One region of the Microbacterium sp. T3-8 genome, then DNA from elsewhere that is predicted to be linked to it. Evidence: predicted binding sites of a transcription regulator. Region 1 holds the regulator's gene; the other holds the start of a gene.
What was found. Region 1 encodes LexA, which represses DNA repair genes until DNA is damaged. Its sites were predicted from a motif close to TCGAACANNTGTTCGA; they were not measured.
Positions count from the first base shown of each region.

Region 2: the regulator LexA is predicted to act here: its motif matches at 2,591-2,606, upstream of recA (recombinase RecA).

Region 1 covers NZ_AP027918.1:2,549,764-2,554,949, forward strand. Annotated here, with positions in the region: gene ACZ5Y9_RS12200 (histidinol-phosphate transaminase) at 1-846, opposite strand, end outside; gene ACZ5Y9_RS12205 (LysM peptidoglycan-binding domain-containing protein) at 924-1,286, opposite strand; gene lexA (transcriptional repressor LexA) at 1,596-2,282, shown strand; gene ACZ5Y9_RS12215 (S9 family peptidase) at 2,330-4,195, shown strand; gene smpB (SsrA-binding protein SmpB) at 4,203-4,679, opposite strand; gene ftsX (permease-like cell division protein FtsX) at 4,775-5,186, opposite strand, start outside.
Region 2 covers NZ_AP027918.1:1,789,983-1,795,168, forward strand. Annotated here, with positions in the region: gene ACZ5Y9_RS08395 (DNA translocase FtsK) at 1-779, shown strand, start outside; gene pgsA (CDP-diacylglycerol--glycerol-3-phosphate 3-phosphatidyltransferase) at 779-1,354, shown strand; gene ACZ5Y9_RS08405 (CinA family protein) at 1,351-1,836, shown strand; gene ACZ5Y9_RS08410 (helix-turn-helix domain-containing protein) at 1,978-2,286, shown strand; gene ACZ5Y9_RS08415 (DUF3046 domain-containing protein) at 2,311-2,535, shown strand; gene recA (recombinase RecA) at 2,805-3,854, shown strand; gene ACZ5Y9_RS08425 (regulatory protein RecX) at 4,100-4,573, shown strand; gene miaB (tRNA (N6-isopentenyl adenosine(37)-C2)-methylthiotransferase MiaB) at 4,621-5,186, shown strand, end outside.

The DNA of each region.
Region 1 (5,186 bases):
CGCGACGATCTCCTCGACCATGCCCAGCATGACGTCGGAGTTGCGCAGCGCGGCGACCGCGGCCGCCTGGGTGAGCGCGCTCAGGTGGTACGGCAATCGCACGAGACGCAGGGCGTCGATGAACGCGGGATCGGCGGCCAGGTATCCCACCCGCGCTCCGGCGAAGGCGAAGGCCTTGCTCATCGTGCGCGACACCGCGAGCCGCGGGCGTCCCTCCAGCAGCGTGAGCGCCGAGGGTGCGTCGTGCGGAGCGAACTCCTGATAGGCCTCGTCGACCACGACCACACCGCGCGCGGCGGCATAGACGGCCTCGATGACGTCGAGTCCGAGCGGCGTCCCCGTCGGATTGTTCGGCGAGCACAGGAGCACCACGTCGGGATCGACCTGCTCGATCTGAGCGACCGCCTCTTCCGGGGTGATCGTGTAGTCGGGTTGGCGCTCCCCCGCCACCCAGCTCGCGCCCGTCCCCTGGGCCAGCAGGGGGTACATCGAGTAGGTCGGGGCGAAGCCGAAGACCGTCCGCCCCGGGCCGGCGAAAGCCTGGAGGATGTGCTGGAGCACCTCGTTCGAGCCGTTGCCCGCCCAGATCTGCGAGGCGTCGAGGCCGTGACCGAGGTACTGCGCGAAGCCCTCACGGAGAGCCGTGAACTCGCGGTCGGGGTAGCGATTCACGTCGCGGAGCGCGACCGCGATGTCGTCGAGGATGTCGCTCGCCACGGCATCCGGTACGGGATGCGTGTTCTCGTTGACGTTCAGAGCGATCGGGAGCGGCGCCTGAGGTGCCCCATACGGGGTGAGCCCTCGGAGATCGTCGCGGAGAGGGAGATCATCGAGCGAAGAAGTCACCACTCCATGCTAGGCCGCACGGCCGGGGCCGCTCTCCGCGTTACCGCCTTTTGCGGTGGGGACGACGGCCGGACGAGTCAGCTCGCGTACTCCGCGGGGATCGACAGCTCCTGGCCGATCTGCAGCACGCCGCCCTGCAGCATGTTGAGACGAGTGATCTCGCCGATCACCTCGCGCGGGTCGGACTCGGGCGAGACCTCGGCCGCGATCGACCACAGCGTGTCGCCGGGCATCACGGTGACCGTCTCGAACGTCACCGTGCCGACCCCCTCGCCGGTCGCCAGCGCGCTGCCGCCGCTGAGCGCGGCGAAGGCGATGCCGACTGCGAGAGGAAGCGCAGCCAGAGCGAGCAGCACACGACGACCGCGCGCCGTCAGCCGGAGACGCGTCGCCGGGCGGACCGGACGGACGGCTGCGGTGCTGAAGGTGATGCTGCTCATGTCGTTCTCCTCTGCCTTGCTCCGGTGAACCGGAGGTCTGTCATCACCCGCGAGCGATGACCACGTTGGCGTAGCGTTCGCATCCGCCTCTCGGCCGGGAGGGGCGAGTGCGAAGCTACGTTCCGAAGGTATCTTCGAATTCGAATATCTGTCAAGCTTTCTTCGAAATCACGTTCGCGATTTCACCGACACGCTCGAACAGATCTTCCACATCCGCGCTTTTCTCGGATACGGTTTCGATACCAACACCGAACCACGGGCCTCCGACATTCGAAGAAGGACGCCGGAATCGCGCACCGAAGGAGCATCATGAGCGAGATCACCGCCCCCGATCCCGAGGCACCGCGCACACGCCGTCGGAAGAGCCTGAGCCCCAAGCAGATGGCCATTCTCGAGGTGATCCAGGCGTCGATCGCCCAGCAGGGGTATCCGCCGAGCATGCGCGAGATCGGCGACGCCGTCGGGCTCAAGTCGCTCTCGAGCGTGACCCACCAACTCGGCCAGCTCGAGCTCAGCGGCTACCTGCGTCGCGATCCCGGCAAGACGCGTGCGATGGAGGTCCTGATCGATCTCCCCGGCACGAGCACCGAGAACCCCGCCGATGTCGCCACTCCCGTGGGCGACGCTGCTCTGGTGCCCCTCGTCGGTCGCATCGCCGCCGGCGTCCCGATCACGGCCGACCAACACGTCGAGGAGATCTTCCCCCTGCCGCGACAGCTCGTCGGCAAGGGCGACCTGTTCATGCTCAAGGTCTCGGGCGAGTCCATGATCGACGCGGCGATCTGCGACGGCGACTGGGTCGTCGTCCGCTCCCAGCACACCGCCGAGAACGGCGAGATCGTGGCGGCGATGCTCGACGGCGAGGCGACGGTCAAGACCTTCCGGCGCCGCGACGGCCACACCTGGCTGCTTCCGCGCAACTCGGCGTTCGAACCGATCCTCGGCGACGAAGCCGTCGTCCTCGGAAAGGTCGTCGCCGTCCTCCGCGCGGTCTGACGCATACCCGGGCCCGGCGCGCTCGCGTCGACGCATAGGCTCGAAGCATGTCGTCACCGTACGGTTCCTGGTCCTCGCCCTTCACCCCGGCATCCGTCGCCGCGGCCTCCCCGCGCCTCGACGGAGCACGATTCGTCGGCGAGGAGATCTGGTGGGCGGAGTCCGTGCCCGCCGAGGGCGGTCGCATGACGGTGCGCTCATCGCTCGGACATGAGGTGCTCCCGGCCCCCTGGAGCGCTCGATCGCGCGTGCACGAGTACGGCGGTGGAGCATGGACGGCGGACGCCGATGGCACCCTCTTCTTCGTCCAGGCCGACGATCAGCGCGTCTACCGGCTCGGTCGCGGCACGGAGCCTGTCGCTCTCACTCCTCCGGGCCCCGCCCACGGCGGGCTGCGTGTGCAGGGCAGCCGCCTTCTCGCCGTCCGCGAGGATCTGACCTCGACGGAGCACCGTCGGGCGATCGTCGAGATCCCGACCGACGGATCTGCCGCGGAGTCCCCGTCCGCCGTCATCGTGCACGCCGAGAGCGGCGCCTTCTACGCCCATCCCTCCCTCTCCCCCGACGGCACGAAACTGGCCTGGGTCGAATGGTCGGGCGAGCGGATGCCGTGGGACGAAGCGCACCTGCGTCTGCGTGACCTGCGCTCCGGCGAGACGGGCTCGGTGTCCACGCGTGCGGCCCTGCAGCCGGAGTGGACATCCGAGAACGAACTCCTCTTCGCGGACGACCGCGACGGGCGCTGGGCCGTGCACCGTGTCACCGTCGACGGGATCGCCCCCACGGCCGCGCCGGCCCCTCTCACCTCCGCCGACGCCGACACCGGCTACGGACTGTGGGTGCTCGGCAATCGCTGGTTCCAGCCTCTCGATGACGGGCGCCTCGTGGCCGTGCGCACGAACGGCCGCGACGAGATCGTCGTCCTCTCCGGCGACGGTTCCGAGCGACGCGTCGAGGTGCCGTGCGACGGGCACGTGAGCATCGATGACGTCGTCGGCTCGCTCGTCCTGCTCTCGGGGAACGGATCGGGCGTCACCTCCGGGGTGTGGTGCGCCGATCTCGACACGGGTGCCGTCGTCGCGGTCCGCGGAGGCGAGGCCGTCGATCCCGCGTGGATGCCGCCGCCCCTCGCTCTCACCTTCGACGGCCGTCACGGCCCGGTGCACGCCTACGCGTATCCGCCCGCGAACCCGGGTGCTGCGGCATCTGCCGACGAACTCCCGCCGTACCTGGTGCTGGTGCACGGCGGCCCGACCGCTCACGTCACCGGGGCGACCTCGGCGGCGCTCGCGTTCTACACGAGCCGCGGGATCGGGGTGCTCGACGTCAACTACGGCGGGTCGACCGGCTATGGACGCGCCTATCGCGAGCGGCTCGACCGCCAGTGGGGCATCGTCGACGTCGACGACGTTATCGCTGCGGCGCACGGCCTCGCGGCGGCGGGCCTCGCGGACCCGACGCGCATCGCGATCCGCGGAGGCTCGGCCGGTGGTTGGACGGTCCTCTCCGCGCTCGTGCGCGGGGGCGCGTTCGCGGCGGGCATCTCGCGCTACGGCGTCTCCGACCTCAGGATGCTCGTCGCCGACTCCCACGACTTCGAGAAGCACTACATCGACGGCCTGGTCGGTCCGCTCCCGGCATCCGAGGAGCTGTACATCGAACGCTCGCCCCTGACGCACGCCGACCGGATCGACGTTCCGGTGCTCCTGCTCCAGGGAGCCGATGACATCGTGGTGCCTCCGTCGCAGTCCGAGGCGATCCGCGATGCGCTCGCCCGACGGGGCGTCGATCACGAGTACGTGCTCTACCCCGGAGAGGGGCACGGCTTCCGGCGCGCGGAGACGGTCGTCGATGCCCTCGAACGCGAACTCGCGTTCCTGGGTCGGGCGTTCGGCTTCACGCCGTCGCCGTGACCTGCGGCTATTCGCCGACGCGGTTGCGCAGTCGCATCGCGCGTTCCGCTTCGCGCGTGTCCTGACGCTCACGGAGCGTCTGGCGCTTGTCGTACTCGCGCTTGCCCTTGGCGAGTGCGATCTCGACCTTGGCGCGACCGTCGGAGAAGTACAGCTTGAGCGGGATCAGCGTATAACCGCCCGCGGAGACCGCGTGGGCGATCTTCGCGATCTCCTCGCGGTGCAGCAGCAGCTTGCGGATGCGCTTGGCCGAATGGTTCGTCCAGTGCCCCTGCGAGTACTCGGGGATGTGCACGGAGTCGAGGAAGACCTCGTTGCCCTTGACGAACGCGTAACCGTCCGAGAGGTTCGCACGCCCCTGGCGCAGTGACTTGACTTCGGTGCCGGTGAGCACCATCCCTGCCTCGTACGACTTCTCGATGTTGTAGTCGTGACGTGCGCGACGATTGGTCGCGATGACCTTCTCCCCGCGTTCCCTGGGCATGATGCTCTCCTGATCCGTGTCGTGCGCTCGCACAACAGCCTTTCAGCATACCTGCGTCACGTGCCTCCGAGCCACTTCCGACCCGGCCGAGATGGTCAGGTGCGCAACCAGCGCCGGATCGCGAAGCCCGCCGAGAGTGCGGCGAGCACGACGCCGATGCCGATCAGCACCGGCACGACCCACGCGGCATCCTGCATTCCGATCCAGGTCGTGATGAAGGGCACGCGTCCCCGCAGGTAGCCGTTCACACCGAAGTGCACGCCCGCGAGGATCGCCGCACTCGCGAGCGCCGATCCCAGCAGGGCGGCGAAGACGCCTTCGAGCACGAACGGCGTCTGGATGAAGCGGTTCGACGCGCCCACCAGGCGCATGATCCCGATCTCCTTGCGCCGCGCGTAGGCCGACAATCGGATGGTCGTGGCGATGAGCAGCGTCGCAGCGATGAGCATGAGCACCGCGATCCCGACGGCCACGTACGTGGCGACCGTGAGCGCCGAGAACAGCGGT
Region 2 (5,186 bases), 760 kb from region 1:
CGCGCGACGTCGAGGACTCGATCGTGCGCATCACCCAGCTCGCCCGTGCGTCCGGCATCCACCTGGTGCTCGCGACCCAGCGCCCGAGCGTCGACGTGGTGACCGGCCTGATCAAGGCCAACGTGCCATCCCGTCTCGCGTTCGCGGTCACGAGCGTCACCGACAGCCGCGTGATCCTCGACAGCCCCGGTGCCGACAAGCTCATCGGACAGGGTGACGCACTCTTCTCGCCGATGGGTTCCTCGAAGCCGTTCCGTCTGCAGGGCGCGTGGGTCGACGAGAAGGAGATCGACGCGGTCGTCAAGCACGTGACGCGACAGGCCCGGCCCGAGTACCGCAACGACGTCCAGGAGGCGCTGGAGCCGCGCAAGAAGGAGGTCGACGAAGACATCGGCGACGACCTCGAGCTGCTGTTGGCCGCCGCCGAGCTGGTTGTCTCCTCGCAGTTCGGTTCGACCTCGATGCTGCAGCGCAAGCTCCGCGTCGGCTTCGCCAAGGCCGGACGCCTGATGGATCTGCTCGAGTCGCGCGAGATCGTCGGCCCGTCCGAGGGTTCCAAGGCTCGTGACGTGCTCGTCACGGCGGAGCAGCTCGGGGGAGTGATGGCGAAGCTGCGCGGTGAGGACGTTCCCGCGACGCCCAACGCGGCGCCGGCGGCTCCCGCCCCGGCACCGGCGGCGGCGATGGCCTCCGATCCTCTCGACGCGCAGTTCGAGGGTCTTCCCGTCGTCGAGGCCGAGGGCGATGAAGACGCCTGGGGCCTGACGGGACGCGACTGATGGCGATTCCTCGGCAGCTGCCCAACGCGATCACCATCGCGCGCATCCCGCTCGCGGTGGTGTTCTTCGTACTGCTCCTGCTCGGGGGTACCTACGGGGTTCCCGATCTCGCGCTGCGCTGGACTGCGGCCATCCTGTTCATCTTCGCCATCTCGACCGACTGGGTCGACGGCTACCTCGCCCGCCGCTACGAGATCGTCAGCGATTTCGGCAAGCTCTGGGACCCGATCGCCGACAAGCTGTTGACGGGCGCGGGTTTCATCGGACTCGCGATCCTCGGCGAGGTGTCCTGGTGGATCGTCGCGATCATCCTCGTTCGCGAGTGGGGCATCACGATCCATCGCCTGATGATCGTCAACGAGCACGTCGTCGCCGCGGCATGGATGGGCAAGGTCAAGACCGCTGTACAGGGTGTCGCTCTCGCCTGGGCACTGATGCCTCTGCACGTGGTGATCGGCCTTCCCGCCTGGACCCTCATCACCTTCGTGCTCATGCTCGTGGTGCTGGTGCTGACCATCTGGAGCGGGATCGACTACGTCGTCGCCCAGGTGCGCGGGGCGCGTCGGAGTCGATGACCGACCTCGCGGCATCCGTGATCGAGACGCTCGGGCGTCGCGGCTGGACACTCGGCGTGGCGGAATCGCTCACGGGCGGGGCGGTGATCGCCGAACTCGTCGGCGTGCCGGGTGCGTCCACCGTGGTCCTCGGAGGAGTGGTGGCGTACGCGACGCCGGTCAAGCACACGCTGCTCGGGGTGGACGAGTCGCTCCTCGACCGAGAGGGCCCCGTGCATCCGGAGGTCGCACGCCAGATGGCGCGGGGCGTCCGGCACGCCGTGAGTGTGGACGGCATCGACGCGGCGGTCGGCGTCGCGACGACGGGAATCGCCGGCCCCGTCTCGCCCGACGGGCAATCGGTCGGAACCGTGCACATCGCCGTCGCCACGCCGGAGCGCATCGAGGCGCGATCGTTCCTCTTCCCCGGTGACCGGAATCGGATCCGGTCGGCGTCCGTTCGAGCCGCCCTCGAGATGCTCCGAGAGCTGTCCCGGGAATAGTCGCCGTCGCGACGAGGTTATTGATTTCGTGCTCACACTCAAACCACAGAGTGCAGTTGTAGATTTTATGAAGGTCGGCGAGGTTATACTGGCCATCACTTCGGGGGAGACTCCGAGAAACCGATTGGGGAGGAGGTTCCGATGATTCTTGTACGACAGGAAATCGGCGATGTGCTGAGGGACTTCCGTCTGCAGAAGGGGCGCACCCTTCGGCAGGTCGCGAGCAAGGCTTCCGTGGCGCTCGGCTATCTGAGCGAAGTGGAGCGCGGTCAGAAGGAAGCGTCGAGCGAGATCCTCGCCTCCGTCGCCGATGCGCTCGACGTCCCCATCTCCACCATCATGCGCGAGGTCGGAGATCGCATCTCCGTGCTCGAGGGCATCCAGGTGTTCCCCGACGTCGTTCCCGACGATCTGGTCGCCTCGATCGAGCCCGAGCTCTCGCTCCACTGATCCCACGCACCCCGTCGTTACGCGATGCGTCGAAGTGAGTTCCTGCGTGCCGTCGAGGACGAGTTCCCCGGCCGCACGTCGTCGGTGTTGAACGATCTGGTGCTGACCCCGCTCGCCGGTCGCACGGCGAAAGAGGCTCTGGCTGCGGGGATGCCCCCGCGGGAGATCTGGTTCGCGCTCTGCGACGAGATGGAAGTGCCCGAGAACCGACGGCACGGTGCCGGCCGGCTGGAGCCGCGTCGGCGCTGAATTCGCGCATGCGTTCGATCGATGTCGAGATCGGATGCCGGGATGCGGCGTGTCGTCGAATATTCGTTCGAAGCGAGCGTAGTCTTCTGCACAGTGGTTCAGACGTTCGTGTTTTCCACTGTTCGTGTGACTCGACGACGCAATGTCGGAGGCTCCTCGTACGGTGAAGACATGGCCACCGAGCCATACGCCTTGTCGGAGAGTTGCTTCCAGCCGGAAGCGCCGCGACAGCCTACAGGCGGCACCACGCGAAGCAGAAGGAGCACGACATGCCATCTCCCGCCGACCGCGAGAAGTCCCTCGAGACCGCACTCGCCCAGATCGACCGCCAGTTCGGAAAGGGCTCGGTCATGCGGCTGGGCAGCGACGAGCGCGCACCCGTCGCAGTCATCCCCACCGGCTCCATCGCCCTCGACGTCGCTCTCGGCGTCGGAGGCCTCCCGCGTGGCCGCATCGTCGAGATCTACGGCCCGGAGTCCTCGGGTAAGACCACGCTCACGCTGCACGCGATCGCCAACGCCCAGCGCGCCGGTGGTATCGCGGCGTTCATCGATGCCGAGCACGCGCTCGACCCCGATTACGCCGCCAAGCTCGGCGTCGACATCGACGCACTGCTCGTCTCGCAGCCCGACACGGGTGAGCAGGCGCTCGAGATCGCCGACATGCTCGTGCGCTCCGGTGCCATCGATCTGATCGTCATCGACTCCGTGGCAGCGCTCGTGCCCCGCGCCGAGATCGAAGGTGAGATGGGCGACTCGCACGTGGGTCTGCAGGCGCGACTGATGTCGCAGGCGCTTCGCAAGCTCACCGGTGGTCTTAACCAGACCAACACCACGATGATCTTCATCAACCAGCTGCGCGAGAAGATCGGTGTGTTCTTCGGCTCTCCCGAAACGACCGCCGGTGGTAAGGCGCTCAAGTTCTATGCATCGGTTCGCCTCGATATCCGTCGTATCGAGACCCTGAAGGACGGCACCGACGCGGTGGGTAACCGTACCCGCGTGAAGGTCGTCAAGAACAAGATGGCCCCGCCCTTCAAGCAGGCGGAGTTCGACATCCTCTACGGAGTGGGCATCTCGCGCGAGGGTAGCCTGATCGACTTCGGCGTCGAGCACGGAATCGTCAAGAAGTCGGGGTCGTGGTACACCTACGACGGTGACCAGCTCGGCCAGGGCAAGGAGAACGCCCGTACGTTCCTGCTGAACAACACCGACGTGGCACTCGCCATTGAGACGCAGATCCTGCAGAAGCTCGGCATTGGTGGCGCGGCTGCTCCCGCGGCTCCGGCAGATGAGCTCGCCGAGCGTCGCCCGGCCTGATCATGAACGGTGAGAACGGGGGCGGTCCGCATCAGGACATCGGGCGGGTCGCCCCCGTCATCCCTCTTTTCGGAGCGCGGGGCGTCACCCCGCCGACCGCGACCGCGAAGACTCCCGATACAGCGGTGGAGCCACCCGCTCCAGTATCCGCTTCCGTCTCACTCGTGTCGTTCGTCGACGACCGAATTCCCGGCGACGATGCGCTGGACCCGGTCGAGGTTCGAAAAGCGGCCGAAGAGAGTCTGGTGCGCAAGCTCCGTACTCGATCGCTGTCGGTCTCCGAGGCCCGGCAGGTCTTGAGGACTCACGGGCTCGATGGCACACAGATCGACGACGTCATCGACGACTTCCTCCGGCGCCGGTACCTCGACGATCACGAGCTCGCGCAGATGCTCGTGGCCGCGGGGGTCGATCGCAAGGGCCAGGGTCGCGTCGCCATCTCCCGCTCCCTCTCGCAGCGCGGGATCCCGCGCGACGTGATCGCCGCAGCGCTCGACGAACTGCCGGACGACGACGCGGAGCGCGCGCTGGAGTTCGCTCGCACCAAGGCCCGCTCGCTCAGCCGCCTCGACCACGACACCGCTCTCCGGCGTCTGCTCGGACAGCTCGCTCGTCGTGGGTACGGCGGATCCGTCGCGACGAACGCGGCGAAGACGGCGTTGAACGAGGCATCGTTCGGGACGAAGAGCTCTGGCGTGCGCTTCGTCGAGTCGGACTGACGCGTCAGCCCGGAGGAGCCGTCTCCCGCTCGTACAATGGAGAGATCATGACTACTCCGCGCAGTGAACCGACGATCATCACCTCGTCGTCGGCAGCCGTCGACGCCGACGGTCGTCAGAGATCCTACGAAGTACGCACGTTCGGCTGCCAGATGAACGTGCACGATTCCGAGCGTCTCTCCGGCTCACTGGAGAGTGCAGGCTACGTTCGCGCCGCGGCCGGTGACGAAGCCGATGTCGTCATCATCAACACCTGCGCGGTGCGCGACAACGCGGCGGGGAAGCTCTACGGAACACTCGGCCAGCTCGCAGGCGTCAAGCGCCGCAAGGACGGAATGCAGATCGCGGTCGGCGGATGTCTCGCGCAGATGGACAAGCAGACCGTGCTCGACAAGGCTCCGTGGGTCGATGTCGTCTTCGGCACGCACAACATGGGTTCGCTGCCGCGTCTCCTCGAGCGCGCACGCCACAACGGCGATGCCGAACTCGAGATCCTCGAGTCGCTCGAAGTGTTCCCCTCCACGCTCCCCACCAAGCGCGACGCCGCGCACAGCGGCTGGGTGTCGATCTCGGTGGGCTGCAACAACACCTGCACCTTCTGCATCGTGCCGAG